Regions from separate parts of the Sphingobium sp. TomTYG65 genome, predicted to be linked through region 2. Evidence: riboswitches for the same ligand, from Rfam matches in the RefSeq annotation. Region 2 holds a riboswitch; the other holds the start of a gene.
What was found. Region 2 has a riboswitch for cobalamin ahead of ACZ5Y5_RS19440 (cobalamin biosynthesis protein CobG). Riboswitches for the same ligand answer to the same signal wherever they lie in the genome.
Positions count from the first base shown of each region.

Region 1: it holds a riboswitch for cobalamin, as region 2 does, so the genes downstream of both, ACZ5Y5_RS00520 (TonB-dependent receptor plug domain-containing protein) here and ACZ5Y5_RS19440 (cobalamin biosynthesis protein CobG) in region 2, are expected to answer to the same signal.

Region 1 is NZ_AP027330.1:97,884-113,430, forward strand. Features, by position in the region: gene ACZ5Y5_RS00490 (nitrate/nitrite transporter) at 1-325, shown strand, start outside; gene nirB (nitrite reductase large subunit NirB) at 611-3,118, shown strand; gene nirD (nitrite reductase small subunit NirD) at 3,124-3,459, shown strand; gene ACZ5Y5_RS00505 (molybdopterin-dependent oxidoreductase) at 3,574-6,186, shown strand; gene cobA (uroporphyrinogen-III C-methyltransferase) at 6,173-6,955, shown strand; gene mobA (molybdenum cofactor guanylyltransferase) at 7,038-7,571, opposite strand; cobalamin riboswitch at 7,596-7,865, shown strand; gene ACZ5Y5_RS00520 (TonB-dependent receptor plug domain-containing protein) at 8,039-9,856, shown strand; gene ACZ5Y5_RS00525 (ABC transporter substrate-binding protein) at 9,893-10,702, opposite strand; gene ACZ5Y5_RS00530 (FecCD family ABC transporter permease) at 10,780-11,775, shown strand; gene ACZ5Y5_RS00535 (ABC transporter ATP-binding protein) at 11,769-12,548, shown strand; gene ACZ5Y5_RS00540 (penicillin-binding protein activator) at 12,554-13,753, opposite strand; gene rsmI (16S rRNA (cytidine(1402)-2'-O)-methyltransferase) at 13,765-14,607, shown strand; gene ACZ5Y5_RS00550 (YraN family protein) at 14,604-14,957, shown strand; gene gshB (glutathione synthase) at 15,019-15,547, shown strand, end outside.
Region 2 is NZ_AP027331.1:1,234,955-1,250,501, reverse strand. Features, by position in the region: gene ACZ5Y5_RS19470 (HoxN/HupN/NixA family nickel/cobalt transporter) at 1-346, shown strand, start outside; gene cobW (cobalamin biosynthesis protein CobW) at 351-1,391, shown strand; gene cobN (cobaltochelatase subunit CobN) at 1,391-5,122, shown strand; gene cobO (cob(I)yrinic acid a,c-diamide adenosyltransferase) at 5,119-5,724, shown strand; gene bluB (5,6-dimethylbenzimidazole synthase) at 5,727-6,365, shown strand; gene ACZ5Y5_RS19445 (alpha/beta fold hydrolase) at 6,475-7,341, opposite strand; cobalamin riboswitch at 7,468-7,696, shown strand; partial or broken gene ACZ5Y5_RS19440 (cobalamin biosynthesis protein CobG) at 7,844-8,089, shown strand; gene ACZ5Y5_RS19435 (precorrin-8X methylmutase) at 8,957-9,586, shown strand; gene cobI (precorrin-2 C(20)-methyltransferase) at 9,583-10,299, shown strand; gene cobJ (precorrin-3B C(17)-methyltransferase) at 10,296-11,045, shown strand; gene ACZ5Y5_RS19420 (cobalt-precorrin-6A reductase) at 11,021-11,770, opposite strand; gene cbiE (precorrin-6y C5,15-methyltransferase (decarboxylating) subunit CbiE) at 11,769-12,971, shown strand; gene ACZ5Y5_RS19410 (cobalamin biosynthesis protein) at 12,968-13,324, shown strand; gene cobM (precorrin-4 C(11)-methyltransferase) at 13,321-14,106, shown strand; gene ACZ5Y5_RS19400 (cobyrinate a,c-diamide synthase) at 14,103-15,410, shown strand; gene cobF (precorrin-6A synthase (deacetylating)) at 15,407-15,547, shown strand, end outside.

The DNA of each region.
Region 1 (15,547 bases), on a different replicon from region 2:
TGTTGCTTACGCCCCGACGCTCTTCTCGGCGCTTGGTCTGTTCGTCGCCGCGATGCTCGCGCTCGGCATCGGCAACGGCTCGGTGTTCCAGCTCGTGCCTCAGCGGTTCCAAGAGGAAATCGGTGTCATGACCGGGCTGGTCGGAATGGCTGGCGGCATTGGCGGCTTCTATCTTGCGTCGTCGCTGGGCATCGCCAAGCAGTTCACCGGCAGCTTCGCACCGGGCTTCCTGATCTTCGCGGGCCTTGCCGTGGTCGCTTTCCTCGGCATCTCGCTGGTCCGTGCCCGCTGGCGCGCAACATGGAGCAGCGGCGCGCGCATCTGATACAAGTTACGTGGAGGGGAGGCGGCGGCACTCGAAAGAGGAGCCGCCGTCCTTTTGCATCTGCGAAAGAGCAGGTGGTTTGGGAAATTAGCCGAAGGAATCGCTTGACCCTCCCTGCCTTTCGCTTATGCTGCGATGCAAAGGACGAGGTTGTCCTTCTACCATAGTCGAAGCCGCCCGCTGATGGGCAGTAGAGACGTTAATGATGGCAAAGCCGCCATCCAGACCTCTGGGTTCAAAGCCCAGGGGTCCGGATGGCGGCTTTTTTTATTCTGGAGTCAAGGGATGGATTTTCAGAAAAACAGCGGACCGGAGACGGCCAACGAAGAGGAAATCTTCGTGCCTTCGGACGATGTTCGTGAACATCTGGTGGTTGTCGGCAACGGTATGGCCGGTTGCCGCGCGATCGAGGAACTGCTGGCACGCGATGCGGGGCGCTATCGCGTCACCATCTTCGGTGCAGAGCCTTATGTGAACTATAACCGCATCATGCTCTCGCCGGTCCTGGCCGGGGAAAAGAGCTTTGATGACATCATCATCAACAGCCGCGAATGGTACTCGGAAAATAATATCGAGCTGATCGCGGGTGATCCGGTGACGGCGATAGACCGCACCGCCAAGACCGTCACGAGCCAGTCGGGTCGCACTGTTGGCTATGACAAGCTGTTGATCGCCACCGGGTCGGATCCCTTCATTATCCCGGTTCCGGGGAAGGATCTGCCCGGTGTCATCAGCTTCCGCGACATGAAGGATGTCGACACCATGCTGGAAGCCGCGAATAACGGCGGCAGTGCGGTGGTGATCGGCGGCGGTCTGCTCGGCCTGGAAGCCGCGCATGGCCTGACCCTGCGCGGCATGAAGGTGACCGTCATTCACCTCATGGACACGCTGATGGAGCGGCAGCTCGATGAAGCGGCGGGCTGGCTGCTCAAGACCGCGCTGGAAGGGCGCGGCCAGACCATCCTGACCGGGGCTAATACCGACGAGATTTACGGCGACGGCAAGGTCGAGGGCGTCCGCCTGAAGGACGGCCGCGAAATTCCGGCGAGCCTGGTGGTGATGGCGGTCGGCATCCGCCCCTCGACCGCTCTGGCGCGCGAAGCTGGTCTGGAAGTCAATCGCGGCATCAAGGTCGACGACCACATGGTCACGAGCGACCCTGATGTCCTCGCGGTCGGCGAATGCGTCGAGCATGACGGTAATGTCTACGGCCTCGTCGCGCCGCTGTGGGACATGTGCCGCAGCCTCGCCGACGGCCTCACCGACCAGCACACCGGCTATAAGGGCTCGGTCACTTCGACCAAGCTCAAGGTCGCCGGTCTGGATGTCTTCTCGGCTGGCGATTTCTCGGGCGGCGAGGGCTGCGAGGACATCGTCCTGCGCGACGCCTCGCGCGGGGTCTACAAGCGCGTTGTCGTTAAGGACGACAAGATCATCGGCGCGGTGCTCTATGGCGATACCGTCGATGGCGGCTGGTATTTCGACCTGCTGAAGCGCGAAGAGGATGTCGCCGACATCCGCGACCTGCTGATCTTCGGCCAGGCTTTCGCCTCGGGAGGAGGCGCGCTGGACCCTAAGGCGGCCGTTGCGGCGCTCTCGGATGATGCCGAGATCTGCGGCTGCAACGGCGTCAGCAAGGGCCAGGTCGTCGCTTGCATCGAAGCGGGCAATTGCAGCCTCGATGCTGTTCGCGGCAGCTGCAAGGCTTCCGCAAGCTGCGGCAGTTGCACGGGCTTGGTGGAAAACCTGCTGGCGGTAGTTTTGGGCGATGACGTCCCGTGGGGTCCCAAGACGCTGTGCAAGTGCACCAGCTTCGGCCATGACGATGTCCGCCGCGAGATCGTGGCGCAGAATATGCGTTCGATCCCCGAGGTGATGCAGAAGCTGCACTGGTCCACGCCGGATGGCTGCTCCTCCTGCCGCCCCGCGCTCAACTATTATCTGCTCTGCGCGCTACCCGGCGAATATGTCGACGATCAGCAGAGCCGCTTCGTCAATGAGCGCATGCACGCCAACATCCAGAAGGACGGTACTTACTCGGTGGTCCCGCGCATGTGGGGCGGCCTGACCAATCCACGTGAATTGCGCGCGATCGCCGATGTGGTCGAGAAATATGATGCGCCGATGGTGAAGGTGACCGGTGGCCAGCGTCTCGACATTTTCGGCATCAAGAAGGAAGACCTGCCCGCCGTTTGGGCCGACCTGAATGCCGCGGGGATGGTGTCGGGTCACGCCTATGGCAAGTCGCTGCGCACGGTGAAGACCTGCGTTGGGTCGGAATGGTGCCGCTTCGGCACGCAGGACTCCACCGGCCTTGGCGTCAAGACGGAGCGGATGACCTGGGGGTCGTGGATGCCCCACAAGTTCAAGATCGCCGTATCCGGCTGCCCCCGCAATTGTGCGGAGGCGACGATCAAGGATTTCGGCGTGGTCTGCGTGGACTCAGGCTATGAACTGCATGTCGGCGGCAATGGCGGCATCCATGTCCGGGCCACCGACCTGCTGTGCAAGGTCGCGACCGAGCAGGAAGCGCTCGATTATTGCGCTGCCTTCATCCAGCTGTACCGCGAGGAAGCGCGCTATCTGGAACGCACCGCGCCGTGGATCGAGCGCGTGGGGGTCGAATATATCAAGAGCCGGATCGTGGAAGATGAGGCCGGCCGCGAGGCGCTCCGCAGCCGGTTCCTCTATTCGCAGAGCTTCTCTCAGGATGATCCCTGGGCGCAGCGCGCAGCCGGTGCGGACGCCGAACTGCACCAGCCGCTTGAACCCATCGCCATCGCTGCGGAGTGAACGACATGACCGACTGGATCGACATCGGAACGCTGGCCGACATTCCCCAGCGCGGCGCCCGCACGGTGCAGATTGCCGGGGAAAAGGAAATCGCGGTGTTCCGCACCGGCGACGACCATGTTTTCGCGCTGGTCAATGAATGCCCGCACAAGAAGGGGCCGTTGAGCCAGGGCATCGTCCATGGCCACAGCGTCGCCTGTCCGCTGCACAACTGGAACATCGCCCTGAAAACGGGCGAGGCGCAGGGCGCGGACGAAGGCTGCACGCCGACCATTGAGGTCCGCCAAGAGAGCGATCGCATCCTGATCGCTCGTCCTACGGCGCTCAAGGCGGCTGCGTGAGCTTCCGGTCCCCAGCCATAACGGCGGGGATCTGGGTGGGGGCAGCCTGCTGGCCATCCCTTGCGGCATGCGCCTCCACCCAATTCTTGTTCCTCGGGAAGAAGAGGTAAGAGCATGACTGAGGCCATCCGCACCACCTGCGCCTATTGCGGCGTCGGTTGCGGCATTTCGGCCACGCCGACCGGACCTCGGTCGGTGACGATCAAGGGCGACGAAGCGCACCCGGCCAATGGCGGGCGCCTCTGCTCCAAGGGCACGCATCTGGGCGAGACGGTGGGGCTGCAAGGCCGCCTGCTGCATCCGATGATCGGCGACAAGCGGGCTAGCTGGGGCAAGGCGCTCGACACGGTGGCGAAGAAGTTCCGCGAAACGATCGATCGCTATGGCCCTGACAGCGTGGCTTTCTACGTCTCGGGTCAGTTGATGACCGAAGACTATTATGTCGCCAACAAGCTGATGAAGGGCTTCATCGGCTCATCCAACATCGACACCAACAGCCGCCTCTGCATGTCGAGCGCGGTGGCTGGTCACAATCGCGCCTTCGGCGAGGATGTGGTGCCCGCCAGCTATGAGGATCTGGAGCAAGCGGACCTGATCGTGCTGGTCGGCTCCAACACCGCCTGGTGCCACCCCATCGTCTATCAGCGCATCCAGGCCGCCCGCGCCGAACGCGGCACCAAGCTGGTCGTGATCGATCCGCGCCGCACCGAAACCTGCGAAGGTGCGGACATACATTTGCCGGTCAAGCCCGGCACCGACGTTGCGCTGATGAACGGCCTGCTCGCTTGGGTAGCGCAGGAAGGCATCATCGATCCTGCCTATATGGCCGATCATGTGAACGCCCCCGAGGGCTTCTGGGAGCACATCCGCACAGGCCATGACCTGTGGACCACCGCCAAGACCTGCGACATTGCGCCCGCGCTGCTGGAGCAGTTCTTCAGGCTGTTCGCCGCGACCCCGCGCACGGTCACGATGTTCAGCCAGGGGATCAATCAGTCGATCCGCGGTACGGATCAGGTCAACGCGATCATCAACGTCCACCTTGCCACCGGCCGCATCGGCAAGCCGGGCGCGGCGCCTTTTTCGATCACGGGCCAGCCCAATGCGATGGGCGGCCGCGAAGTCGGGGGGCTTGCCTCGACGCTCGCCAGCCACATGGACTTCGCGCCGGAAAATGTGGAGCGTGTCGGCCGCTTCTGGGCTGCGCCGAAGATGGCGACCAAGCCGGGTCTGAAGGCCGTCGACCTGTTTCGCGCGATCAACGAGGGCCGGATCAAGGCGTTGTGGATCATGGCGACCAATCCCGCCGTATCGCTGCCCGACGCCAATCGCGTGCGGGAAGCGCTGGAGTCCGTGCCGTTCCTGGTCGTGTCGGACATCATGACCGACACCGACAGCAGCGTGCATGCTGACGTCCGCTTGCCCGCCGCTGGTTGGGGTGAGAAGGACGGCACCGTCACCAATTCCGACCGCACCATCAGCCGCCAGCGTCCTTTCCTGGCGCTGCCTGGCGAGGCGAAGCCCGATTGGTGGATCGTCACGGAAGTGGCCCGTCGAATGGGCTGGCGCAACGCCTTCGCCTATGACCGGCCGGCCGACATCTGGCGCGAGCATGCGCGTCTGACCGCTTATCAGAATGACGGGCAGCGCGTGCTCAACCTGCGCGCCCAAGCTACCATCGGCAATGATGCTTATGACGCGATGGAGCCCTTCCGCTGGGGTGGAGAGAAGCCCTTCGCCGATGGACGTTTTTCGACTCCCGACGGCAAGGCGCGGCTGGTCCTCACCAAGCAGATGGACCTGCAAGAGCCACTGAAAGCATGGCCGATGACGCTCAACACCGGCCGTTATCGCGACCAGTGGCACACCATGACCCGCACCGGCCTTTCGCCCAAGCTCGCCCGTCACCGCGAGGAGCCGCTGGTGGACATTCACCCGGCAGACGCGGAGGAACTCGGCATCCTCGACGGCGACCTTGCCCGCGTTCAGACCGCGCAGGGCAACAGCATCTTCCGCGTCAGCTATAACGAAGGCCAGCGCCGAGGCGAGATCTTCACCCCGATCCACTGGACGGACCAGATTTCGACCGGCGGCCGCACCGGCCTGCTGCCCCGTCCGCTGGTCGATCCGCATTCCGGTCAGCCCGGCTTCAAGCTGACTCCCGCCAGTATCGAGAAGGTGGCTACGGAGTGGAAGGGCTTCCTGATCCTGCGCGGTGAGCAGCCCGCCAAAGTGCCCTGCCTATGGGCGACCCGCGTCACCGTGCCGGGCGGCGCACTCTACGAAGTCGCGGGAAATGGCGATGCCGCCCGCCTCGAAGCTTGTCTGCCCAAGGGCGATCGGGTCGAAGCCATCGACATGACGCGCGGCACCCGCCGTGTGGCGATCATCGCGGATGGAAAGCTCGCGGGCATCCTTATCGTCACTAAGACCGGCCTGCTTCCCTCACGCGATTGGCTCATCAGCCAGCTGGAGGCCGAAGACGTGGGAGCGTCGGTCCTCGCTGCGCGGGGTCCCGGCAACCAGCCGGACAAGGGGCCAACCATCTGCGTCTGCTTCGATATCGGCCTTAATCAGATCATGGCCGCCATCCGCGAGCAGAGCCTGGTGGATGTGCCTGCCATCGGCAAGGCGATCGGCGCGGGAACCAATTGCGGATCGTGCCGCCCCGCGCTCGCCAACATCCTCGCCCAAATTCCGCAGGAGACGCTCCATGCAGCCGAATGACCTTATTGCTCCCGGTGAAGTATGGCTGGTCGGCGCGGGGCCGGGTGACCCGGACCTCCTGACGCGCAAGGCGGAGAAGCTGATCGCGGCGGCGGATATTGTCTTCTACGACGCGCTGGTCGGTCCCGGCGTCCTCGACCTGATCCCCGAAGGTGTCGAGCGGGTCAGCGTGGGGAAGCGTTCGGGTCGCCATAGCAAGGCGCAGGAGAGCATCAACGACCTTCTCCTCGCCGCCGCGAAGACTGGCAAGCGCGTCGTGCGCCTGAAGGGGGGCGACCCATCCATCTTCGGGCGCTCCGCCGAGGAGATGGAGCATCTCGCCGCTGACGGCATACGCTTCCACATCTGCCCGGGCATCACCACTGCCAGTGCAGCGGCGGCGAGCGGCAGCGCTTCGCTCACCCTGCGCGGGGTGGCGCGCGGCCTGACGCTGGTGACGGCGCATCTGAAAGCTGGCGAGCCGCTGAAGCTCGATTGGGATGCGCTCGCTCGCCCTGGCGGCACGCTCGGCATCTATATGGGCCGCGCCGCTGCTGGAGAGATCAGCCGCCAGATGATCGCCGCCGGGCGCGATCCCGAAACGCCGGTGATGGTTGCGGTCAACGTGTCGCTTCCCACCGAACGGCTGATCCGCGGCAAGCTGTCCGCGCTCGCCTTCCTGGTAGCGACGATCAGCGATGAAGATCCGACCCTGCTTCTGATTGGTGAAGCGGTGGCGGGCACGGCCATGCCTGTGGAGGTCGCGACGAGCGTCGCTCTGCAAGCCTGAACTCTGGACCCTCCGCAGCTTCGCCCTGAGCCTGTCGATGTCCCTACCTTAGTTGGAAGGAAGGCAAGGGGCATCGACAGGCTCAGACATCGCCCAGCCCGGCCAGATCTTCCGGCCGATTAATGTTGGGCAAAACTATATCCGGTCGCTCGACGATCCGCGCCCCGATCCGCTCCAGCCAGCCATAGATGGACCGGTTATTCTCCTCGGCCAGATGCGCGTCCAGTTCGGCCGCGAGCGGAGCAGGCCAATATCCCGCCAGCTGCTGTCCCTTCAGCACCGCAGCTCCTTCGCCGGTCAGCGCCTCCGCGAGCGCAGCCGGGTAAAGCGGCATGTCGCATCCGGTCGTCAGCACCGCGTCATAACCTTGGGTAGCCGCATGATGCAGCGCGGCGTTGAGGCCGCCGAGCGGCCCCATGTCCGGTGCGGGTCGGTCTGTGAGGCTCATCATGCCCTCGACCGTCCGCCCGCAAACCACCACGGCTTCCACATGCGGCCCGATCGCGGCCGCCGCATGCTCCAGCAGCGTCCGTCCGTCCGCCAGCACGGCAAGCGCCTTGTCGCTTCCGAACCGGCTGGATCGCCCCCCGGCCAGCACCGCGCCCAGCAATCGCATCGATCCACTCCTTGGCAGAACCTTGTCTTTCCCCTATGGCGCGGCGCGTGAGCGGGCAACCGTTCACGACAAGAAGATCGCGCCGGAAAGGGAATGCGGTGCGGGCGAGCTTTCGCCCAATTCCGCGGCTGTCCCTGCAACTGTAAGCGGTGAGCGCGATGCACTTGGGAACCCGTAGCCTTCGAAAGGGGAAGGCGAGGGTGACCGGCCACTGGGCAAAAACAGCCCGGGAAGGCCCGTGCATCGCTGCCCTGACCCGCGAGCCAGGAAACCTGCCGGCGCATGGTCGCTCTTGCCTTGGGTCCAGGGACCGGCCCGGGCACGGTGTTTTCCGTCTGAGCGACGCGAAGCGGCGGGGGCCGCATCGGTGTGCGGGGCGGGGCGCTGGCGTCTGTCCTTTGCCGCAAGCCGGCCGTTCGAGCGGAAGCCTCCGTCCCAGAGTCGCTTGACGCTCAGGGAAGACAAAGATGATCAGGACCGGAATTTCGCTGCTGGCGCTGCTCGCCGCTACCCCCGCGCTTGCGCAGGACAATGACGACATTATCGTCACTGCTCTCGGCATCCAGCAGCCGCGCGATGAAGTCGGCCAAGCCGTCACCGTTATCGATGCCAAAACGATCGAGACCCGCCAGAATGTCAGCATCGCCGATCTGATCGCCACCACGCCTGGGGTGCGGTTCAACCGCGCGGATGCCGTGGGCGGCGTCACCGGCATTTCGATCCGTGGCGCGGAAACGACGCAGACGCTCGTGCTGCTGGACGGCGTTAAGGTGAATGATCCGAGCGGCATCGGCGACATGTATGATTTTGGCAATTTGCTGACCGGCAATATCCGGCGCGTCGAAATCCTGCGCGGCTCGAACTCGGTCGTCTATGGCAGCCAGGCGATCGGCGGCGTCATCAACATTATGAGTGGCGAGCCGGGCGAGGGCTTCGGCGGCACCGCCTCGGTCGATTATGGCTATGCCGACACGCTGAATGCCAAGGCCGATGTGTCAGGCACCAGCGGCATTGCCTCGGGCGGTGCGGGCGTCGCCTATTTCCGGACGGATGGGATTTCCGCTGCACAGGGCGGCACGGAGAAGGACGGTTATGAAAATATCGCCACCCACGCCAAGCTGAAGCTCAGCTTCACCGACAATCTCAGCCTGGATCTGCGTGGCTATTATATTCATGCGGATCTGGACACCGATGTGTTCTTCGGTGCGCCGATGGACACCGCCGACAAGAGCAAGCTTGACCAATATGTTGGTTATGCGGGTCTCAATCTAGCGTTGCTCGATGGCAAGCTGACCCAGCGTGCCGCCGTCACCTGGTTCCGCAATGACCGCGATTATTTCTCTCCGTTCGGCGACTATGGCTATTCCGGCACCAACCTGCGCTTCGAATATGAAGGTGTCTATCAGCCGGTCGATCAAGCCAAGCTGATCTTCGGTTATGAGCATGAACGACCCGACTATGATTTCACCGGCTTCGGTTCGACCGAAAGCCACCGGGCGAATATCGACAGCGTCTATGCACTGGCGGTGGTGAAGCCGCTCACCGGGCTGGCGCTCACCGGGGGCGTGCGTCATGACGACCATAGCCAGTTCGGCGGCGCGACCACGCTGGGCGCCAACGCCAATTACACGCCCAATGCAGGGCAGACCAACTTCCGCGCAAGCTATGGCGAAGGCTTCAAGGCGCCATCGCTCTATCAGCTTTACGACAGCTTCAGCGGCAACAGCACCCTTAGTCCTGAACAGTCGAAAAGCTATGATATCGGCATCGACCAGCGGCTCGACGGCAATCGGGCGATCCTCTCGCTCACCGCTTTTCAGCGGGACATTCGCGACCAGATCGACTTCGACTTCGGCACATCGCGCTACTTCAATCTTGGCCGCACGCGCGCCAAGGGGGTGGAGGCGATGCTGACGCTGAGGCCGGTCGATGCGCTGGCGGTCACGGCCGCCTACAGCTATATCGATGCGCGCGACCGCGATACCGGCGCTCGCCTGCCGCGCCGCCCCACCAACGCCGTCAGTGTTTCGGCCGATTATGACTGGTCGTTCGGCCTGTCCACGGGGGCCACGCTGACCATGGTGAGTGACAGCTTCAACAATGCGACGTTGACGCAGCGGATCGATGGCTATGCGCTTCTGGGCGTCCGCGCCTCCTTTCCGATCACGCAGAATCTGGAAATATACGGCCGCATCGACAATCTGACTGATGAGGCATACGCCACCGTCTATGGCTACAACACCTACGGCCGCTCGGCCTTTGGCGGCGTGCGTGTCCGTTTCTGACGGCAGGCTGGAGGGGCGGGCGTGATCTTTCGCCCCTCAATGGCCCGACGTGGCGTTCACCTGAGCCACGATGCTGCGGGCGGCCTCTACATAGGCGGGGCCGCCGCACACCGTCCAGGCTTGCGGCACCCGGATGCGCGGGATGGATCGCAGCACCGGATGCTGCAGCATCTCCGTCCCTTGATCGACCACCTTCTCGCTTCCGCTCTCGACGATCAGCCAGTCGGGCTTCGCCGCAATCAACTGTTCCAACGGGACCTGCGCCAGCGCCGGTTTGCCGAGCTTCGCCGCAAGATTGGTGAGGCCGGCACGCCGGATCAGCTCATCCACCAGCGTGCCCGTTCCCGTCATATAGCCGCGCCGCTGATAATAAGCCGCCACTCCGCTGCGCCGGGCCGGGGAAAGGCTGGCAAGATCGCGCTCCATGGAGCGGATCAGCGTCTCACCGCGCTCCCGATGGCTAACCGCCGCGGCGACTTGCCGGATCTGCACGCGGATGGACGCGAAGCTGTCGGCGCTTGTCAGCCCAAGCTTGCGCCATCTGCCGGGCGGCGCACCTACGACGCCGCCGGCACCGTCCGCAAAACCGATCAGCAGATCGGGCCTGATCGCCAGCACCTCTTCCGCAGGTCGTTTGAGCGTGCGGAAATGCCGTGCCTTGGCCACCGCGGCCGACAGTTCCGGATCATGGCCATAGGGGCTGAGCGCGGCGATCTGCGCCGGATCGGCGAGCGCCAGCACATATTGATCGGCGCAGGTGTTGAGCGACACGATGCGCTGGGGCGGGGCAGGGGCTGCGCCCGTCAGGCTGAGCAGGCACAGCGCCTTCATGATCTTTTTGCGCATCAACCCTGCCTCGATAAAGCGCCGTGTTACTGCCTTCGCAGGAGCACCTCTATCAACGGCGTCGGAGTGCGCAAGCCATGACCGCCCGGCGTCACCCGCTGCTGCTCCCCGCGCTCATCGCTCTTGTTCTGATCGCCGCGCTTGGCTCCATCACTCTGGGCGCAGTCCCGCTTGCGCCCGGCCGCATCTTCGCGGTCCTCACCGGAGGCGGCGATGAGGTTGCCCGCGCAATCCTCATCGATCTGCGGATCCCTCGCATGCTGCTCGGCCTGATCGTCGGCGCGATGCTGAGTCTCGCGGGCGCGTCGCTCCAAGGCTATTTGCGCAACCCTCTCGCTGAGCCGTCGGTCCTCGGCGCTTCAAACGCGGCAGCTCTTGGCGCCGTCTGCGCCCTCTATTTCGGCTTGGCGCACCTGCATCCCGTCATCCTTCCCTTGCTCGCCATCACCACCAGCCTCGTCGCCATCACCGCCCTGTTTTTGCTCGCCGGTCCTTCGGAAAGCCCACTCACCCTCATTCTCGCGGGGATAGCCGTCGCGACATTGACAGGGGCGGGGATCAGCCTGTCGCTCAACCTCTCACCCAATCCCTTCGCAGCGATGGAGATTATGAGCTGGCTGATGGGCAGCCTGGAAAACCGCAGCTACGCGCATGTCTGGGTCGCGCTCCCCTGCGTCCTTATTGGTTCTGCGCTGCTTATCGCGGATGGCCGGAACCTCGATGCGCTGACGTTGGGGGAAGAAGGGGCGCAGGCCCTTGGTGCGGATCTGGCCAAGACCCGTCTGCGCATCATGTTGGGTGTGGCGATCGGCGTCGGTGGTGCGGTGGCTGTCTCTGGCGCGATCGGCTTTGTCGGGCTCATCGTGCCCCATCTCGTTCGCCCGCTAACCGATCGATCCCCTTCCGCCATATTGCTTCCCTCGCTGCTGGGTGGCGCGGCGCTGCTCACTTTGGCCGACATTGGCGTGCGCCTCATCCCCACCAGCAGCGAACTCAAGCTTGGCGTGCTGACCGCACTGCTGGGCGTCCCGGTCTTCCTCCTCCACCTGATGCGGGAGCGGCGGCTATGGTGACGATCCGTACAGAGCAGCTCACGGTACGCCTCGGCCGCCATCCGGCCGTGAGCGGCATCACGCTCGATCTCGTTCCGGGCCAGCTGGTTGGCATCGTCGGCCCCAATGGTGCTGGCAAATCGACCCTCATCCGCGCCATGCTCGGCCTGGCAAAACCGATCAGCGGCGCTGTTTCGATAGATGGAACCGCCATCGCCCGCCTCTCGCGGCAGGAGATTGCCCGCCGCATCGCTTATTTGCCGCAGGGCCAGACGCTGCACTGGCCGCTGCTGGTGGAAAGGCTGACGGCGCTGGGCCGCATGCCCCATCTCGGCCCGCTCTCCCGCCTATCGCCGCAGGATGAGGCGCTTGTGGATGCCGCACTCGCCCGCGCGGACGTCTTTCACTTGAAGGGCCGCATCGCCACCGAACTGTCCGGCGGAGAACGCGCCCGCGTTCTCCTTGCCCGCGCGCTTGCCGTCGGCGCGCCCGCCCTCATCGCTGACGAGCCGCTGGCGGCGCTTGATCCGGGTCATCAGATCGACGTCATGGATCTGCTCAAAGCTGAAGCGCGTGGGGGATCGCTGGTCGTTACGGTCCTTCACGACCTCGGTATGGCCGCTCGCTATTGTGACCGGCTGCTGCTGATGGACAAGGGCAAGCTCGTCGCTGATGGCGCGCCGCTTGACGTTCTGACAGAGCAGAGCCTTGCAGAGGTCTATGGCATCTCCGCTTGCATTGATGCCAATGGAGACTGGCCCTTGATCCTGCCAACCGGCCGGATCAAGGGTTAACGGCCTTATTCCGCAAAGCCGCGGGGAGCCGCCGCCACTACCGTGTAGGTGCCGGCCCCAATCTCTGACACCTCCAGCGCCCGTTCCGCCACGCCATTGCGCCCGAAGCGGAACGCCCCGTCGATCCCGGAGAAGCCGCCGGAGTCGCGCAGCCTTGCCGCCGGGAAGGCCGTGCCGGGGCGCCAATCCCGCGCGATGCGCACCGTCAGTAGCACCGCATCATAGCCGAGCGCCGACAGACGGAAGGGAGAACTGCCATAGCGCGCGCGATATTTGCCCGCGAGTTGACCATAGAGTCCGTCGGAAACGCTGGCGAACCACGCCCCCCGCAAGACCGGACTCGACGCCAGGCTGTTGTCGGTATTCCACAATTCCGTTCCCAGCAGCCGTGCGCCTGCGCCACCATTCTTCCGCACGATCGGCGCGATCTGCAGCGCCACGCGCCCGCTGTCCGCGATCAACAGCGCGTCATAGCTGGACGATGCGTGCAGCTTCTTGACCGCCGCCGTCATGGAAGCCGCAGTCCGGTCGAAGGTCTGCATCGACACCACCGTGCCGCCTGCGCTCTCCACCGCGCGCAGCAGCGCCGTGCCCGACCGCTCGCCATAGACACCCTTTGGCACCAGAGCCGCGAACTTCGACAGGCCCTTGCCGCGTGCGAATTCCACCACCCGCTCGATCGACTGGTTGGGGTTGTAGCCCATGATATAGACGCCGTTGCCGGCGACGCTCACATCATTGGAAAAGCTTATCACCGGCACATTGGCCCGTGCCGCGATCGGCCCCACGATCCGTGCATCCTCCGCCAGCAGCGGCCCCAGGATCAGCCGGTTGCCCTCTGCCAGCGCCCGGCTGACGGCCGCCGCAGCTCCCATGCCGGTGTCATAGGTGGTGATGCGCACCCGGTCCGCCTTGGTATCCAGCAGCGCCAGCGTGGTTGCATTGGCGATCGACTGGCCGACGCCTGCATTGGGTCCGCTCAGCGGCACCAGCAGCGCAACGCGATGGCGCATCGTGTCGGTGGGAAGGCCCTGTGTCACATCGGGGCCGGTAGGGGTGGGCTCAACTGGCGCCGGGCCAGCGCCCCTCGGGACGACTGACTGACAGGCGGCGACCAGCAACGCGCTGGCCGCGAATAAAATCCGTGCACCGCGCTTCATGGCCGCGAACATGTCCGCTTGCCGGAGGGCATCCGTCTCTGTCATCTGGCGTCCTTATGGAAACTCGAACTTCTAGGCTGGAGCCTGGGCTTTACATCGTTGCTGGGCCGATCGGCAACCTCGGAGACCTTACCCCCCGCGCGGCCGAAGTCCTGCGTCTGGCCGATGTGATCGCCGTGGAAGATACACGGGTGAGCGCACGACTGCTGCGCCATGCCGGGTCCGACCGGCCGATGATCCCCTATCACGACCATAGCGCAGAAGGCGTCCGCGCCCGTCTGATCGAGCGGATGGCGAGCGAATCGGTCGCGCTGCTTTCCGACGCGGGCACTCCGCTCATCTCCGATCCAGGCTACAAGCTGGTGCGCGACGCCCGCGTTGCCGGGCGCCAGATCACGACGCTTCCAGGCCCCAGCGCCGCTATTGCCGCGCTTACTCTCTCGGGCCTGCCGACCGACCGTTTCCTCTTCATGGGCTTCCTTCCCGCCAAGCAGAAAGCCCGCGCCGATGCTCTGGCGGAGGTCGCCCCCCTGCGCGCGACGCTTATCTTCTACGAAAGTGGCCCGCGCCTTTCCGAAAGCCTCACCGCGATGGCCGAGGGGCTGGGGGACCGCGAAGCCGCCGTCAGCCGGGAGATCAGCAAGGCGTTCGAGGAGACCCGGACTGGGACCCTCACCGAACTCTCCGCCCGCTATGCCGACGCGCCACCCAAGGGCGAGATCGTCGTAATTGTTGGCCCGCCTGGCGAAGCGCCGCCCGCCAGCGCAGAGGATGCCGACGCCGCCCTGTTGGAAGCGATGGAGCGCTTGCCCGTCTCGAAGGCAGCCGGGGAAGTCGCCAAGAAGCTCGGCCTGGACCGCCGCGCGCTCTACGATCGTGCACTGGAACTGAAGGGATGAAGCGGCAACAGGCCGAAAAGCGGGGTCGCCAGGCTGAACGCATCGCGGGCTGGTGGCTTCGCCTCAAGGGCTGGCAGATTGTCGCCCGCCGTCTGCGCACGCCAGCGGGGGAGGTGGACCTTGTCGCCCGGCGCGGCTCAATGCTGGCCTTCGTCGAGGTGAAGGCCCGCGCGACGGGAGCCGATCTGGACCTCGCCATTGACGAACGCCGCCTTTCGCGCGTCGCTGCGGCGGCGGAAATGCTCTTCTACGATCTCGCCAAACCGGGAGACGACATGCGGATCGATGTGATCCTCCTTGCGCCCGGCCGTCCGCCGCGCCATCTGGCGAATGTCTGGCATGGGGGGTGAAGACCGCCCAAGGCTCCACCTCCCGCTCGAAACGAACGGTGCTTGTAAAAGGGCTTTTTGGATGACCGATCTTAACCCCCTCACCGTCGCCGTGCAGATGGACCCGATGGAAGGGATCAACATCAAGGGCGATTCGACCTTCCACATCATGTTGGCAGGGCAGGCGAGGGGGCACCGCCTTTACCATTATCTCGCGCCCGACCTCACCTATCGCGACGGCCGCGTGCTGGCGAACGCGCGTCCTGTGAAGGTGCAGAAGGTCGAAGGCGATCATTTCGCCTTTGGAGAGGCCGAATTGCTGGACCTTGGCCGGGATGTCGATGTTGTGCTGATGCGCCAGGACCCGCCTTTCGACCTCAGCTATATCACCGCCACCCATCTGCTCGAACGGGTGCAGTCGGAAACCCTGGTGGTAAACGATCCCGCCTCCGTGCGTAACGCGCCGGAAAAGCTATTCGTCCTCGACTATGCGCGCTTCATGCCGCCGACGATGATCACCCGCGACCTCGCGGAGGTCAGGAGCTTTCTTGCGGAGCATGGCGAAGTCGTCGTGAAGCCGCTCTACGGCAATGCAGGCAACGCCGTCTTCC
Region 2 (15,547 bases):
GGCGGGCATGGCGCTGATCGACACGGCGGACGGGGCGCTAATGATGGGTGCCTATCAATGGGCGTTCGTTAAGCCGATCCGTAAGCTTTACTACAACATCACCATCACTTTGGTGTCCGCTCTGGTCGCGATCGTCATCGGCGGGATCGAGGCGGCGGCGCTGCTGGGCGACAAGCTGGGCCTGAGCGGCGGCATATGGTCGCTTGCCGCAGATCTAGGCGAGCATTTCAACAGCCTCGGCTTCTTCATCATCGGTCTGTTCGCCGCCTGTTGGCTCATGAGCTGGGCCATCTACCGCTGGAAACGCTTCGACGAGATCGAAGTCCTCATCCTCAATCAAGGATAATGTCATGAGCAAGGTTCCCGCCACTGTCATCACCGGATTCCTGGGCGCCGGGAAAACGACGCTGATCCGGCACCTCATCGAAAATGCGGGCGGCCGCCGGCTCGCCCTGATCATCAACGAATTTGGCGATGTCGGCGTCGATGGATCGTTGGTGAAAGGGTGCGGCGATGAAGCCTGCCCTGACGAGGATATCATCGAATTGGCCAATGGCTGCATCTGCTGCACGGTGGCGGATGATTTCCTGCCGACGATGCAGCGGCTGCTCGACCGGGATGTGCCGCCGGATCATATCATCATCGAGACGTCCGGACTTGCGCTCCCCAAGCCGCTGGTGAAGGCGTTTCAGTGGCCCGATATCCGCACGCGCGCGACCGTGGATGGCGTGATCGCGCTGATCGACGCGGACGCTCTGGCGGCGGGGCGCTTCGCCCATGACGAAGCGGCGCTGGCCGCCGCGCGTGCCGCCGACCCGACGCTGGACCATGACAGTCCGATCGAGGAACTGTTCGAGGATCAGCTGGCCTGCGCCGACCTGGTGCTGCTCAACAAGAGCGATCTGGTCGAGCCCGGCAAGCTGGCGGAGCTGGAAGACGAGCTGGCGAAGGAAATCCGCCCCGGCGTGCGCATCGTCCGCACGGCGCGGGGGCAGATCGATCCCGCCGTCCTGCTGGGCCTCGACGCGGGCGTGGAGGATCAGATCGACGCCCGCCCCTCCCATCACGACGACGAGGACGATCATGACCATGAGGATTTCGACAGCTTTGTCGTGGAGCTGGGCGAACAGGGCAACCCTGCCCCGCTTCTGGCGGCGCTCGAACAGGTCATCGCGGCGCATGACATATTGCGGGTGAAGGGGTTCGTGGCGATCGCCGGACGCCCTGCCCGGCTGGTGATCCAGGCCGTGGGTCCGCGCATCCAGCATCATTATGACCGGCATTGGCAGGCGGATGAACAGCGCGGCTCGCGCCTGGTGGTGATCGGTCAGGCGGGGCTGGACCGCGCCGAGATCGAGCAGGCGCTGTCCCAGCAAATGGCCGCCGCCTGATGCACCTGCTGACCGCCACGCCCGGCACCGTCTCCAATGGAGATGAAGCGATCGACCTCGGCCAGTCGCCGGGGGACATCGTGCTGCTGACCGTGGCGGACAGCGACCTTGCCTGTTTTGCGAGCGCGGCGGCGGCGCTGGGGGATGGCGGACCCAGCGTGCGGCTCGCCAACCTGCTTCAATTGAAGCATCCCTATTCGGTCGATCTCTATGTCGAGAAGGTGATCGCCAACGCCAAGTTCGTCTGCGTGGTGCTGCTGGGGGGCAAGAGCTATTGGCCCTATGGCATTGATGAGATTGCCAATGTGGCGCGGGAAAAGGGCATCGCCTTTGCCGCCATTGCGGACGGGCGGGAGGACGATCCGGACCTGCGCGCCGCCTCTACCCTGCCGCCCGAAACGTGCGAGCTGCTGCGGGACTATCTGCGGCAGGGGGGCGTGGCGAACGCGACGGCGTTCCTGAAGACCGCCGCGCGGCTGGCCGGCATGGACGCTGGAGAGCCCGATGCGCCGGTGCCTGTCGCCGACGCGGGGCTGTATCTGCCGGGGATCGAGCGACCCGTGCTGGATCAGGTGAAGCGCCGCTGGCGTGATGGCCAGCCCACCGCGATGTTCCTTTTCTACCGCGCCCTGCTGATCGCGGGAACGCTGGAAGCGGTGGACGCGATGATCGCGGGGCTGGAGCAGGCGGGCCTCAATGTGCTGCCGGTCCATGTGCGGGCGCTGCGCGAGCCCTTTGCCCGCGACTTTCTCCAGAAGCTGATGGAGGGGACACGGCCCGACGTCATCCTGAACGCCACCGCCTTCGCCGCATCCGCGCCGGGGGAGCCGCGCACGCCGTCGATCCTGGAGCAGGCGGACTGCCCGATCCTGCAGACGATCTTCGCGAGCGCCGAGCAAAGCGTGTGGGAGGCCAGCGCGCGTGGGTTGGGGCCGCGGGATTTGGCCATGCACATTGCGCTGCCCGAAGTGGACGGGCGCCTCTTCACGCGCGCCGTCGCCTTCAAGGCCGCCGCGCGGTTCGATCAGCGCACCGAATGCAGCATCGTGGTGCCCAAGGTGCTGCATGATCGCGTGAGCTTCGTTTCTGAACTGGCTGCGAACTGGGCGAAACTTGCGCAAACGGGGGTGGCAGAGCGGCGCGTGGCGCTGGTCCTTGCCAATTATCCGAACAAGGACGGGCGCATCGGCAATGGCGTTGGCCTGGACACGCCCGCCAGCGCAGCGGCTATCCTCTGCGCGCTGGCGGAGGCAGGCTATGCTACCGCAGACGCGCCGGGCGACGGCGCTGCGCTAATGCGCCTGATGATGGGCGGCGTGACCAACTCTCCGGCTTCGCTGCGGCGGTCGGGGGACTCCCCTTCCCTCTCCCTGGCGGATTATGAGGCGGCGTTCCGCGCGCTTCCCGCAAGCGCATGCGAGGCGATTATCGAACGCTGGGGCAGCCCAGAGAGCGACCCCTTCTTCCAGGCCGACGCCTTTCACCTCCCCGTCCACCGCTTTGGCAATGTCGCCGTGGCGGTGCAGCCTGCACGCGGCTATAATATCGATCCCAAGAGCAGCTATCACGACCCGGCGCTGCCGCCGCCGCATGGCTATCTCGCCTTCCACATCTGGCTGAACCGCGAATTCGGCGCGCATGCGGTCGTGCATGTCGGCAAGCATGGCAATCTGGAATGGCTGCCCGGCAAGGCGATCGCGCTGTCGGAAAGCTGCTTCCCCGAAATCTGCGCGGGGCCGGTGCCGCAAATCTATCCGTTCATCGTCAATGATCCGGGCGAAGGCACGCAGGCGAAACGGCGCATCGGGGCGTGCATCATCGACCATCTGACGCCGCCGCTGACGCGCGCTGAGACCTATGGGCCGCTCAAGGAACTGGAGGCCCTGGTCGATGAATATTATCTTGCGGCGGGCATGGACCCCCGGCGGCTGGAGACGCTGCGCAAGGACATTCTTGCGCTCGCCGCCAGCCAGGGGCTCGACAAGGACGCAGGGGCGCAGGGCAGCGGGGACGATGCCTTGGCCGCGATCGACAATTATCTGTGCGAATTGAAGGAAATGCAGATCCGCGACGGGCTGCATGTCTTCACCCGGTCGCCGGAAGGTCCGCTGCGTCGCGACCTGCTTCTGGCGCTCGCCCGCTGCCCTCGTGGGATGGAGCAGGAAGGGCAACAGTCGCTCTTGCGCACGCTGGCGGATGATCTGGGGCTGGGCTTCGATCCGCTCGATTGCGCCATGGGCGCGCCCTGGACGGGGCCGAAGCCGGGACTGCTCCAGACGCTTTCGACGGAGCCATGGCGCACCACTGGCGACATGGTGGAGCGGCTGGAACTCTACGCCATCGATCTGCTCGACAGCGGAGCGGCGGCACCGGGGGTAAAGAGCGCGGCTGTTTTCGACGCGATCAGGCAGGACCTCGCGCCGCGCGTCGATGCGTGCGGGGACGCGGAGAAGGCGGCGCTGCTCAAGGCGCTGGACGGTTGCTTCGTGCCGCCGGGCCCATCCGGCGCGCCGACGCGGGGCCGGCCCGATGTGCTGCCGACGGGGCGCAATTTCTATTCGGTCGATACGCGCTCTGTGCCGACCGTCGCCGCCTGGAACCTTGGCCAGCGGTCGGCCGACCTCATCGTGCAGGACTATCTGCAGCGCGAGGGCGACTATCCCCGCTCCATCGCCCTGTCCGCCTGGGGCACGGCCAATATGCGGACGGGTGGCGACGACATCGCGCAAGCCCTGGCGCTGATGGGGGTGCGGCCGCGCTGGGATTGGGCGTCGGGCCGTGTCACCGGCTTTGAGGTGATGAAGATCGCCGAGCTGAACCGGCCGCGCGTCGATGTGACCTTGCGCGTGTCAGGCTTCTTCCGCGACGCCTTCCCGGAACAGATCGACCTGATCGACAGCGCCGCGCGCGCCGTGATGGCGCTGGACGAGCCGGACGAGGACAATCCCGCCGCCGCCCGGCATCGCGCGGAAAGCGCCGCCCTTGTCGCACAGGGCCTGCCGGAGAAGGACGCCGCCCGCCGGGCGGGCAGCCGGGTCTTCGGATCGAAGCCGGGCGCTTATGGCGCTGGCTTGCAGGCGATGATCGATGAGCGGCTCTGGCACGACAGGGCTGATCTGGCGAACATCTACCTCGATTGGGGGAGCTACGCCTATGGCGGCGGAGTGGAGGGCGATGCAGAGCGCGGGCTGTTCGCCCAGCGGCTGGCGGAGGCGGACGCCCTTGTCCAGAACCAGGACAATCGCGAGCATGACCTGCTCGACAGCGACGATTATTATCAGTTCGAAGGCGGGATCGCCGCCGCCGTCGAGCATCTGTCCGGCAAGAAGCCTCTATCCTATCACAACGACCATAGCCGCCCTGAGCGCCCCGTCATCCGCACGCTGGAGGATGAGATTGGCCGCGTCGTCCGCGCGCGCGTCACCAACCCCAAATGGATCGCGGGCATGATGCGCCATGGCTATAAGGGCGCGTTCGAGATCGCCGCATCGGTCGATTATCTCTTCGCCTTCGCCGCCACGACCCATGCGGTGAAGGACCATCATTTCGACGCCGTCCACGCCGCCTTCCTGAAGGATGAGACCGTCCGCGCCTTCATGGCGGAGGCGAACCCTGCCGCGCTGCGCGAAACCGCCGCCCGCCTGTACGAAGCGCTCGACCGCGGCCTTTGGAAGCCCAAGTCGAACAGCGCCGCCATGCTCCTGTCCAGCCTGAAGGAAGACCGCCCATGATCGAACGCACCCCCGAACAACATGCCGAGAAGATGAAGAAGAAGCAGGCCGCGCATGACAAGATCATGGCGACCAAGACGCAGGAAAAGGGCCTGCTGATCGTCCATACCGGCAAGGGCAAGGGCAAGACGACCGCCGCGCTCGGCATGGTGGTGCGCGCCATCGGTCACGGCAAGAAGGTCGGCGTCGTCCAGTTCGTCAAAGGCGCGATGACGACCGGAGAAAAAGCGGTGTTCGATGCGTTTTCTGACAATGTCACGTTCAAGCCCATGGGCGAAGGCTTCACCTGGAACACGCAGGATAAGACCCGCGACATCGCGCTCGCCCGCGAAGCATGGGAAGAGGTAAAGCGGATGATCGCCGACCCCGCCTATGATATGGTCCTGGCCGATGAGCTTAATATCGTCCTGCGCTACGACTATCTGCCGGTCGACGAGGTGCTGGAGGCCGTGACCGCGCGGGGCGAGATGAAGCATGTCCTGATCACCGGCCGCAACGCGCCCGAAGCGCTGATCGAGGCGGCCGATCTGGTCACCGAGATGACGCTGATCAAGCATCCCTTCCGCAGCGGCGTGAAGGCGCAGGCGGGCATCGAGTTCTGATCATGAGCATCCCCGCCATCACCCCGATCGACAGCGCCCAGTTCGAGGCGCTGGTGCGGGCGCGGCGGGACATACGCCATTTCCGCACCGATCCCATCGATGAACGCGACGTCGAATGGCTGCTGAGCATGGCGCACCGTGCGCCCTCGGTCGGCCTGTCGCAGCCCTGGCGGTTCGTGCGGATCGAAACGCCTGACCTCAGGGAGCGGCTTGCGGCGCATGTGGATGCGCAGGTGCGGGCGGCGGGGAAGGAATATGAAGGGGATCAGGACAAGCTCTACCGCAGCCTGAAACTGCATGGCCTGCGTGAGGCCCCGGTGCTGTTCGCTGTCTATTGCGACGATGGGACGGAGACCGGCCATCATCTGGGCGCGGTCACCATGCCGGAGGCGCGGCGCTACAGCTGTGTCATGGCGGTGCATACGCTGTGGCTGGCGGCGCGGACCCGGAACATCGGCATGGGTTGGGTGTCGATCATGGAGCCCGAAGGCGTGGACGCGATGCTGGAGATTCCGGCCAGTTGGGAATGCCTCGGCCTGCTATGCCTCGGGAAGCCGCAGAGCGAGGAAGATGTGCCGGAACTGGAGCGGCGCGGCTGGGAACAGCGGATGGACTGGCATTCGGTGGTGGTGCGGCGTTAGGACACGCGCCTAACCTACCCTCCGTTCAGGCTGAGCTTGTCGAAGCCTCTCTCGCCTAAAAAAGAAGAGGCCCTTCGACAAGCTCAGGGCGAACGGGAGAGAGGGAGGCTTAGGCCCCCTCCCCCAGCAAGAACCCCAGCGCCAGCTCTTCGAACCGCTCCTTGCATTCGATCATCGCCCAATGCCCACATTTGGGGAACACATGCAGTTCCGCGTTCGGGATTACCCGCATCGGCAGGAATGCGCCGTCGAGCGGGCTGACCTTGTCATCGCGGCCCCAGGTGATCAGGGTCGGCGCCTGGATCTTGCCCAGATAATCGATCCGCTGCGACACGCCCGGCCCGCTCATCGACTGTGCGATGAAGCCGAGGGCGGCGCGCGTGTACATCTTGCGGCTGCTCTCCATCGTCACCGGCTCCAGCGCGGCCTTCAAGCGCATGTCGATCAGCTCGTCGGTGATGATCGACTTGTCGTAAACCATCGATTCGAACCAGGCGATGATGTTCTCGCGCGTGGGGTCCTCGATGAAATCGACCAGACGGGTCAGCCCTTCATTGGGGAAGGTGGAGGTGATGTTGAACCCGATCCCGCCGATGGTGATGTAGCGCAGCACCCGCTGTGGATGCGAGGCGGCGAGATGGCCGCCGACGATGCCGCCATAGCTGTTGCCCAGGATATGGGCGCGATCGATGCCCAGGCCATCCATCAGCGCGACCACTGCGTCACGCGCCACCGCAACCGGATCGCCATCCACAGGATCGCTTTTGCCATAGCCGGGCGCATCGAGGATGATCGTGCGGAAATGCTGGGAGAAGAGGGGCAGATTGCCCTGGAAATTGGCCCAGCCCGTGACGCCGGGACCAGAGCCATGGAGCAGCAGCAACGCCGGACCCGATCCGGCTTCATGATAATGAAGGCGGCCATTGGCGGTTTCGAGGAAACGGCTGGTCGCGTCGAAGCTGAGATCGCTCATTATCTTCTCTCCATGTTGTTATTCGGCGAAGGGACTAGCTTTCGGTGAGGGCAGGCGCAAGCAAGCCGTCGCTGCCCACTTCCCTTTCGCTCACATCGCCCTTATGAAGCGCAGCGGACCGGGCTCGCCCGGTCCATCGATCGCGCCGGTGCCTCGCAAGGGGCTTAAATGGGAACGCGGTGCGGGAGGCTCTCCTCCCTAATCCGCGGCTGTCCCTGCAACTGTGAGCGGCGAGCGAGGCAAGGACAGGCCGCACCCTCAATCAAGGGACGGTCAAGCCACTGGAGCGATCCGGGAAGGCCCCATGCCGACGCTATGACCCGCAAGCCAGGAGACCTGCCGGAGCAAAGGTCGCTCTTGCCATGATCCAGGGGATGGTCACGGCTCGGTTCTCCGTTTGAGCGACGAAATTGGGTGCGGCTGCGGCCGTGCTGGCGTGCGGCTTGTCCTGCGCGCCCGCACGTGCGGTCCGCTTGTCGTGGCGTGGGCGTGGAGGACGTGAGCAATGCAGGAGCAGGCGCAGCGCGCCGCCGCCGTGCGCGGCTGGTGCCCCACGGCCTGGCAGCCGATGATGGCGGGCGACGGGCTGCTGGTGCGCGTCAGGCCCCCGCTCGGGCGGATGAGCCGGGTCCAGGTGCTGGGCCTTTGTGAGGCCGCCTTGCGTCATGGCAACGGGCATATCGACCTTACCAACAGGGCGGCGTTGCAGGTGCGGGGCGTGCGGGAAGCAGAGCATCGCGCACTGATGGAGCAGCTGATCGCATTGGGCTTGGCGCAGGCTGACCCGTGGCGGGAGATGCGCGCGCCGCTGATCATCAATCCGGACTGGGTCGCGGGCGACGTCAGCGCATCGATCGCCACCGAACTGATCGCGCGCAGGAATGAACTGCCGGAACTGCCCGGAAAGATCGGCTTTGCGATCGATGCCGGGCCTGCGCCGGTGCTGAACGATGCTCCGGCGGATTTTCGGATCGAACGGGGGACGAGCGGCGGGCTGATCCTGCGGGCCAATGGGCGGGAGCGCGGCGTTCCCGTCACGGCGGAAGACGCAGTGGAGGCGCTGATCCGCCTCGCCCACTGGTTCGTTGCGAGCGGAGGCGTGCAGGCCGGGCGCATGGCGCGGCATCTGGCGCCGCTACCCGGTGCCGAGGCTCCTGCCCCTCCCCGTTCGCGCGCCGCTGCGCTGGCCGAGGCGCCGGGGCCGTTTTGCGCTGCGCCCTTCGGACGGATCGAGGCGGACGCCCTGCTTGCCGCGATGGAGGATGGCACGCAGGCAGTGCGCCTGACCCCTTGGCGCGGAGTGCTGCTGGAAGGGAGCGATGCCGCGCCGGACGATCCTGCCGACCCGCGCCTTTGCGCCGATGCCTGTCCCGGCGCGCCCGCCTGTCCGCAGGCGAGCGTTGCCACGCGTGAACTTGCGATCCGACTCGCACCGCATGTTCCGGGGCTTCATGTCTCCGGATGCGCCAAGGGATGCGCGCGGCCGTCGCAGGCGGCGGTCGTGCTGACCGGGCGCTACGGCCGTTTTGACATCGCCCGCAATGCCCGCGCGGGCGCGCCGCCGCTTCAGGCGGGGCTCTCGCCCGCCCAGATTTTCACCCTCTTCGAAAGTCGTTTGATGCCGCATGTCTATGAAAAGGATGGGGCGGAAATCTATCGCCAGTCCTTCCGCACCATCCGCGCGGAGGCGGATCTGGCCCGCTTCTCTCCGCAGGAAGAGCGGGTGGCCGTCCGCATGATCCACGCCGCCGGAATGGTGGAGCTGGCCCCGCGCATCCGCTTCTCCCCGACCTTCGCCACCGCCGCCATCGCTGCGCTGGAGGCGGGCGCGCCGATCCTGTGCGACGCGCGCATGGTGTCCGAGGGGATTACCCGCGCGCGCCTGCCTGCGGCCAATCCGATACTCTGCACGCTGGCCGATGCCCAAGTTCCCGGTCTCGCCCGCGCCATGGCCAACACGCGGTCAGCCGCCGCGCTGGAGCTGTGGCGTCCGCACCTTGAGGGCGCAGTCGTGGCGATCGGCAATGCGCCGACTGCGCTCTTCCACTTGCTCAACATGCTGGAAGATCCAGCCTGCCCCCGACCCGCGGCGATCATCGGCTGTCCGGTCGGCTTTGTCGGCGCGGCAGAGTCCAAGGAGGCGCTTTGGGAGGCGCAGCCTGTCCCCTGCTGCATCGTCGAGGGGCGGCTGGGCGGCAGCGCCATGACCGTGGCCGCCGTCAACGCGCTGGCGAGTGCGGCGGAATGAGCGGCGTCATTCATGGGGTGGGCCTGGGTCCCGGCGCGCAGGACCTGATGAGCGTGCGCGCCGACCGCCTGATCCGCTCCGCCCGACACATCGCCTATTTCCGCAAGCCCGGCCGCCACGGCCATGCCCGCCGCATCGTGGAAGGGCTTTTGCGCGCCGACGCCATCGAGTTCCCGATGGAATATCCAGTGACGACCGAAATTCCGGTCAGCGACCCGCGCTACAACCAATTGCTGTCCGAATTCTACGCCGACTGCACCGGGTATCTGGATACCCTAGCCGCACAGGGAGAGGACATCGTCGTCCTCTGCGAAGGTGATCCTTTTTTCTATGGTTCCTTCATGCATTTGCACAGCCGCCTCTCCGCGCCAGTGCGGATCGTCCCCGGCATCACCGGCATGTCGGGCGCCTGGACGGCCAGCGGTACGCCCATCAGCTGGGGCGACGATGTCCTGACGGTGCTGATGGCGACCCTGCCCGAAGAGGAACTCGCCCGGCGCATCCATGACACCAACGCGCTGGTGGTCATGAAGATCGGCCGCAACCTGCCCAAGCTTCGACGGGCGGTTGAGGCCGCGGGCAAGCAGGACTGCGCCTGGCTGGTCGAATATGCGACCATGGCCGATCAGAAGATCACGCCGCTTGGACAAGCGGAGGCAGTCACCGGCTATTTCTCCATCCTGCTCGTCCACGGTCAGGGGCGGCGGCCATGACTGGCTGGGTGGCGGTGGCGGGGCTTGGTCCCGGCGCGGAAGAACTGGTGACGCCCGAAGTGACGGAGGCATTGGGCGAGGCGAGTGATCTGGTCGGCTACGCGCCCTATGTAGCGCGGGTGGCTGAACGACCCGGCCTGACGCGCCATGCTTCGGACAATCGCGTGGAGCTGGAGCGCGCTGCCCATGCGCTGCAAATGGCAGCGGCAGGAAAGCAGGTGGTGATCGCGTCGTCCGGCGATCCGGGCGTGTTCGCTATGGCGTCCGCGCTGTTCGAAGCGCTGGAGGCGGGGCCGGAGAGCTGGCGCGCGATTGATATCCGTATCCTGCCCGGCATCACCGCAATGCTCGCCGCGTCTGCGCGGGCTGGCGCGCCGCTGGGCCATGATTTTTGCGCCATCAACCTTTCCGACAATCTGAAGCCCTGGCCGCTGATCGAGCGCCGCCTGCGCCTCGCCGCGCAGGCAGATTTCGCCATGGCCTTCTACAATCCCCGGTCGAAGGCGAGGCCGGACGGCTTTGCCCGCGCACTCGACATATTGCGGGAGGAGTGCGGCCCCGACCGGCTGATCCTCTTCGCCCGCGCCGTTTCCACACCGGAGGAGGAATTGCGCATCGTCCGCCTGGGCGACGCCACGGCCGAGATGGCGGACATGCGCACGATGGTCATTATTGGATCAAGCCGCAGCCGGCTGATCGAACGGCCGGGCTCCCCGATCCTCTACACGCCGCGTTGGGCCGAATGATCGATCCAGGCCAGCACTTCGCCGATGCTGTGCGCGACCTGCGTCCGCGGCAAGGGCGGGCGATCGATCATGATGACGGGCAGGCCCATCGCGCGCGCGGCATCGATCTTCGCCCGCGCGCCTTCCCCGCCCGCATTTTTGGCGACGACCAGATCGATCCGCTGTGCGCGCATCAGGGCAAGGTCGCCCGCCTGCGTGAAGGGCCCTCGATCCACGACCAGATGGTGATGCGGCAGCACAGGCGGCTCGTCCGGCGCATCCACGAAGCGGAGCAGATAATGATGCTGCGGCTGCGCGGCGAAGGTCGCGACATGCATCCGGCCGAGCGCCAGCATGACGCGGCGCCGCTCTCCGCCAAGCGCAGCCACGGCGCCCGCTATATCAGCCACACGGGTCCAACGGTCGCCCTCCCCCGCTTCCCAGACCGGGCGGGTCAGCATCATATGAGCAACGCCCGCCTCCTGTGCCGCCTCCGCGGCATGAGCGCTCATGGTGGCGGCGAATGGGTGGGTCGCGTCGATCAGATGCGTGACTGCCTGCTGCTTCAGATAGGCAGCGAGACCCGCAACGCCGCCAAAGCCGCCGGCGCGGACGGGCACCGGTTGCGGACGGGGATTGTCCGTGCGCCCGGCATAGCTCAGCACCGCAAGATCGCCGCGCTCGGCAAGCGCCTTGGCAAGGGCGCTTGCCTCGGTGGTCCCGCCCAGGATGAGGATGTTGCGCATGGCGGCTGAGGGTCCCTGGCTGACGATCATCGGCATAAGCGAGGATGGCGCGGCGGGCCTCTCCGGCGCTGCCCGCGCCGCACTGGAGCAAGCCCGCATCGTCACCGGCGCGCCGCGCCAGCTGGCGTTGCTGCCTCCCCTTAAGGCGGAACGTCTGACCTGGCCAGTCCCCTTTGAGCATGGGATTGCGCCGCTGCTCGCCAGGCGCGGCGAGCCGGTGGTGCTTCTCGCATCGGGCGATCCTTTCTGGTTCGGGGCGGGGGCGAGCATCGCTCGACATCTGGAGCCGGGCGAGTGGATCGCGCATCCGGCTCCGTCGACCTTCTCGATCGCCGCAGCGCAGCTCGGCTGGGCGTTGCAGGATATCGCCTGCCATGGCCTCCACGCCGCCCCACTGGCCCGGCTGCGGCGCGACCTTGCGCCGGGTGGCAGGGCGATCCTGCTGCTGCGCGACGCGGCGGCGGTGGGGGAGCTTGCGGCCTATCTGGCGGAGGTTGGTTTCGGCGCATCGACGCTGCATGTCATGGAAGCGCTGGGCGGACCGCGTGAACGCGTCCGGGCTGTCCGGGCAGATGGCTTTGCCTGGGATGATGTGGCGCATCCGGTCGCGGTGGGGATCGCCATGGAAGGCGATGGCGACGTCATGCCGCGCGCGAGTGGCATCGCCGACAGCTGGTTTGATCATGACGGGCAGATCACAAAGCGGCCGGTTCGCGCGCTGACCCTGTCCGCGCTCGCCCCGCGTCCGGGCGAGACATTGTGGGACATTGGCGCTGGTTCGGGATCGATCGGGATCGAATGGCTGCTCAGCCATCCGGCAACGCAGGCGGTCGCGTTCGAGGCTGATCCGGTGCGCGCCGCGCGCGTTCGCGCCAATGCTGCGCGCCTGGGGGCTGACCGGCTGTCGGTTGTCGAAGGCCGTGCGCCGGCCATATTGGAGGGCCGCGACCGGCCCGATGCGATCTTCATTGGCGGAGGATTGAGCGAGGCGCTGCTGGGGGCGGTGGTCGGCCTTCCCGGTGGGAAGATGCGGCTGGTCGCCAATGCCGTGACGCTGGAATCGGAAGCCCTGCTGGCGCAATGGCATGAGCGGCTGGGCGGCGAATTGCTCCGGATCGAGATGGCGAGCGCCGCGCCACTGGGCGTGCGACGGGGTTGGAAAGCCGCCTATCCGCTGGTGCAGTGGAGCGTGACGCTGTGATCGTCGCTGGTTTCGGTTGCCGCAGCGTTGCGGATGAGGAGTCGCTGAGAACGGCGCTGGCGACGCATGCCGTCGCTGTGGATGCCATCGCGACGCTAAGCCACAAGGCTGGTTTGCTCGCATCGCTCGCCGAGGCGCTCGCGGCTCCGCTTATTCTTATCGAGCCTGCGGACGTCGAGGGCGTCGAAACACCCACTCGATCCGCCGCCAGCCTGACCGCTTACGGGACCGGCAGCGTAGCCGAGGCGGTGGCGTTGGCCGCTGCCGGGCCGGGCGCGCGGCTGATCTCTACCCGCATCATATCAGTCGATGGGCAGGCGACCTGCGCCCTTGCCGAAGGAGTTTCCGCATGACTGTCCATTTTATCGGCGCGGGGCCCGGCGCGCCCGACCTGCTCACCTTGCGCGGCCGCGACCTGATCGCCGCATCACCCGTCTGCCTTTATGCCGGGTCGCTGGTGCCGCGCGCGCTACTCGACCACTGCCCGCCGGGCGCGCGCATCGTGAACAGCGCGCCGCTGACGCTGGACGAGATCATCGGCATCATCGTCGAGGCCAATGCGGCCGGGCAGGATGTGGCGCGGCTTCATTCCGGCGACCTGTCGGTCTGGTCGGCCATGGGGGAGCAGATACGCAGGCTGAAGGCGCTGGGGATTGCTTACACGGTGACGCCCGGCGTTCCCTCCTTCGCGGCGGCGGCGGCGGCATTGGGGACCGAGTTGACCCTGCCAGGGCTGGGCCAATCGCTTGTCCTGACGCGGACGCCGGGACGGGCGAGCGCTATGCCTTCGGGCGAGACGCTGGCGGCGTTCGGCGCGACGGGGGCGACGCTGGCCATCCATCTGTCGATCCATAATATTGCTACGGTCGTTGAGGAGTTATCGCCGCTCTATGGCGCGGACTGTCCAGCCGCGATCGTGTGGCGGGCGAGTTGGCCCGACCAGCAGATCGAGCGCGGCACGCTTTCGACGATCGAGGCGCAGGCTGCCGACGGGCCGGAACGCACTGCGCTGATCCTGGTCGGGCCGGTGCTGGGCGATGGCGACTTTGTGGAAAGTCAGCTCTACGCGCCCGGATATGACCGGCGCTTCCGTCCAAATTCGGCCGACTCTCGCTTCGCCGGATCGGAGGAATGACGCCGGGCATCCTTGTCGCCGCGCCGCGATCAGGCTCCGGCAAGACGGTCATCACGCTGGGCCTGCTGCGGGCGCTGGCGCGGCGGGGCGTTCGGGTGCAGCCCTTTAAATGCGGGCCGGACTATATCGATACCGCCTATCATCAGCTGGCGAGCGGGCGGGCGGCGTTCAATCTCGACAGTTGGGCGATGGGCGTTGAGTTGATCCGGAGCCTCGCCGGGGAAGCCGCGTCCGCCAACTTGGCGATCGCCGAGGGCGTCATGGGCCTGTTCGATGGCGCGCGGGCGAAGGGCAGCAGCGGCAATGGCAGCAGCGCCGATATAGCGGCGGCGCTTGGCTGGCCCGTCATCCTGATCATCGACGTTTCGGGGCAGAGCCAGTCCGCGGCAGCGCTTGCACAGGGCTTTCGCACGATGCGGCCAGATGTTCGGATCGCCGGCGTGATCCTGAACCGGGTCGCCAGTCCGCGTCATGAAGCGATGATCCGCGATGCGATGGAGGAGATTGCGTTGCCGGTGCTGGGCACGGTGCCTCGGTCCACCGTGCTGGCCCTGACGGAACGCCACTTGGGCCTGGTGCAGGTAGGGGAGCATAGGGAGGCCGACAAGGCGATCGACGCCATTGCAGATCTCGTAGAGGCTCATGTGGACCTGTCCGCTGTGCGGGCGTCGGCCAGCGCCCTGCCCTGTGGCGCGCTGCCAAGCCATCGCGGACGACCGCCGGGGCAGCGCATCGCTCTGGCGCAGGACGCCGCCTTTTCCTTCACCTACGCCCATATGCTCGCGAGCTGGCGTTCGGCGGGAGCAGAGATACTGCCCTTTTCCCCGCTGGCCGATGAAGTGCCCGACGCGCGGGCCGATGTCATCTGGCTACCGGGGGGTTATCCCGAATTGCACGCGCCGCGCCTTGCCGGAGCAGCCCGCTTTCTCGAAGGCTTGCGGCGTCATGCCCAGGATCGGCCGGTCCATGGCGAATGTGGCGGCTATATGGTGCTGGGACAGGCGATCATCGACGCGGAGGGGCGGGCGCACAAGATGGCCGGGCTGCTGGGGCTCGTGAGCAGCTTTGCCGAACGGAGCTTGCAACTCGGCTACCGCCGGGCGCGATTGCTCTCGGCCATGGGCGGCTATGATACGGGCAACGATCTGCGCGGCCATGAATTTCATTATTCGAGGGTTATCGAGCAACCCGACGAACCCCTAGCCCATGTGACCGACGCAGCGGGGGAGGCTGTCGCTTCAGGTGGGTCGCGCAGGGGATGCGTGACGGGCAGCTTCTTCCACCTCATCGCAGGTGCGGCATGATCCGGCTGTCCCTGATCGGCATCGGTACGGGCAATCCGGATCATCTCACCCGCGCGGCGATGCGCGCGATGAATGAAGCTGACTTGATCCTGCTGCCCCGCAAGGGCGAGGCGAAATCGGACCTTATCGATTTGCGC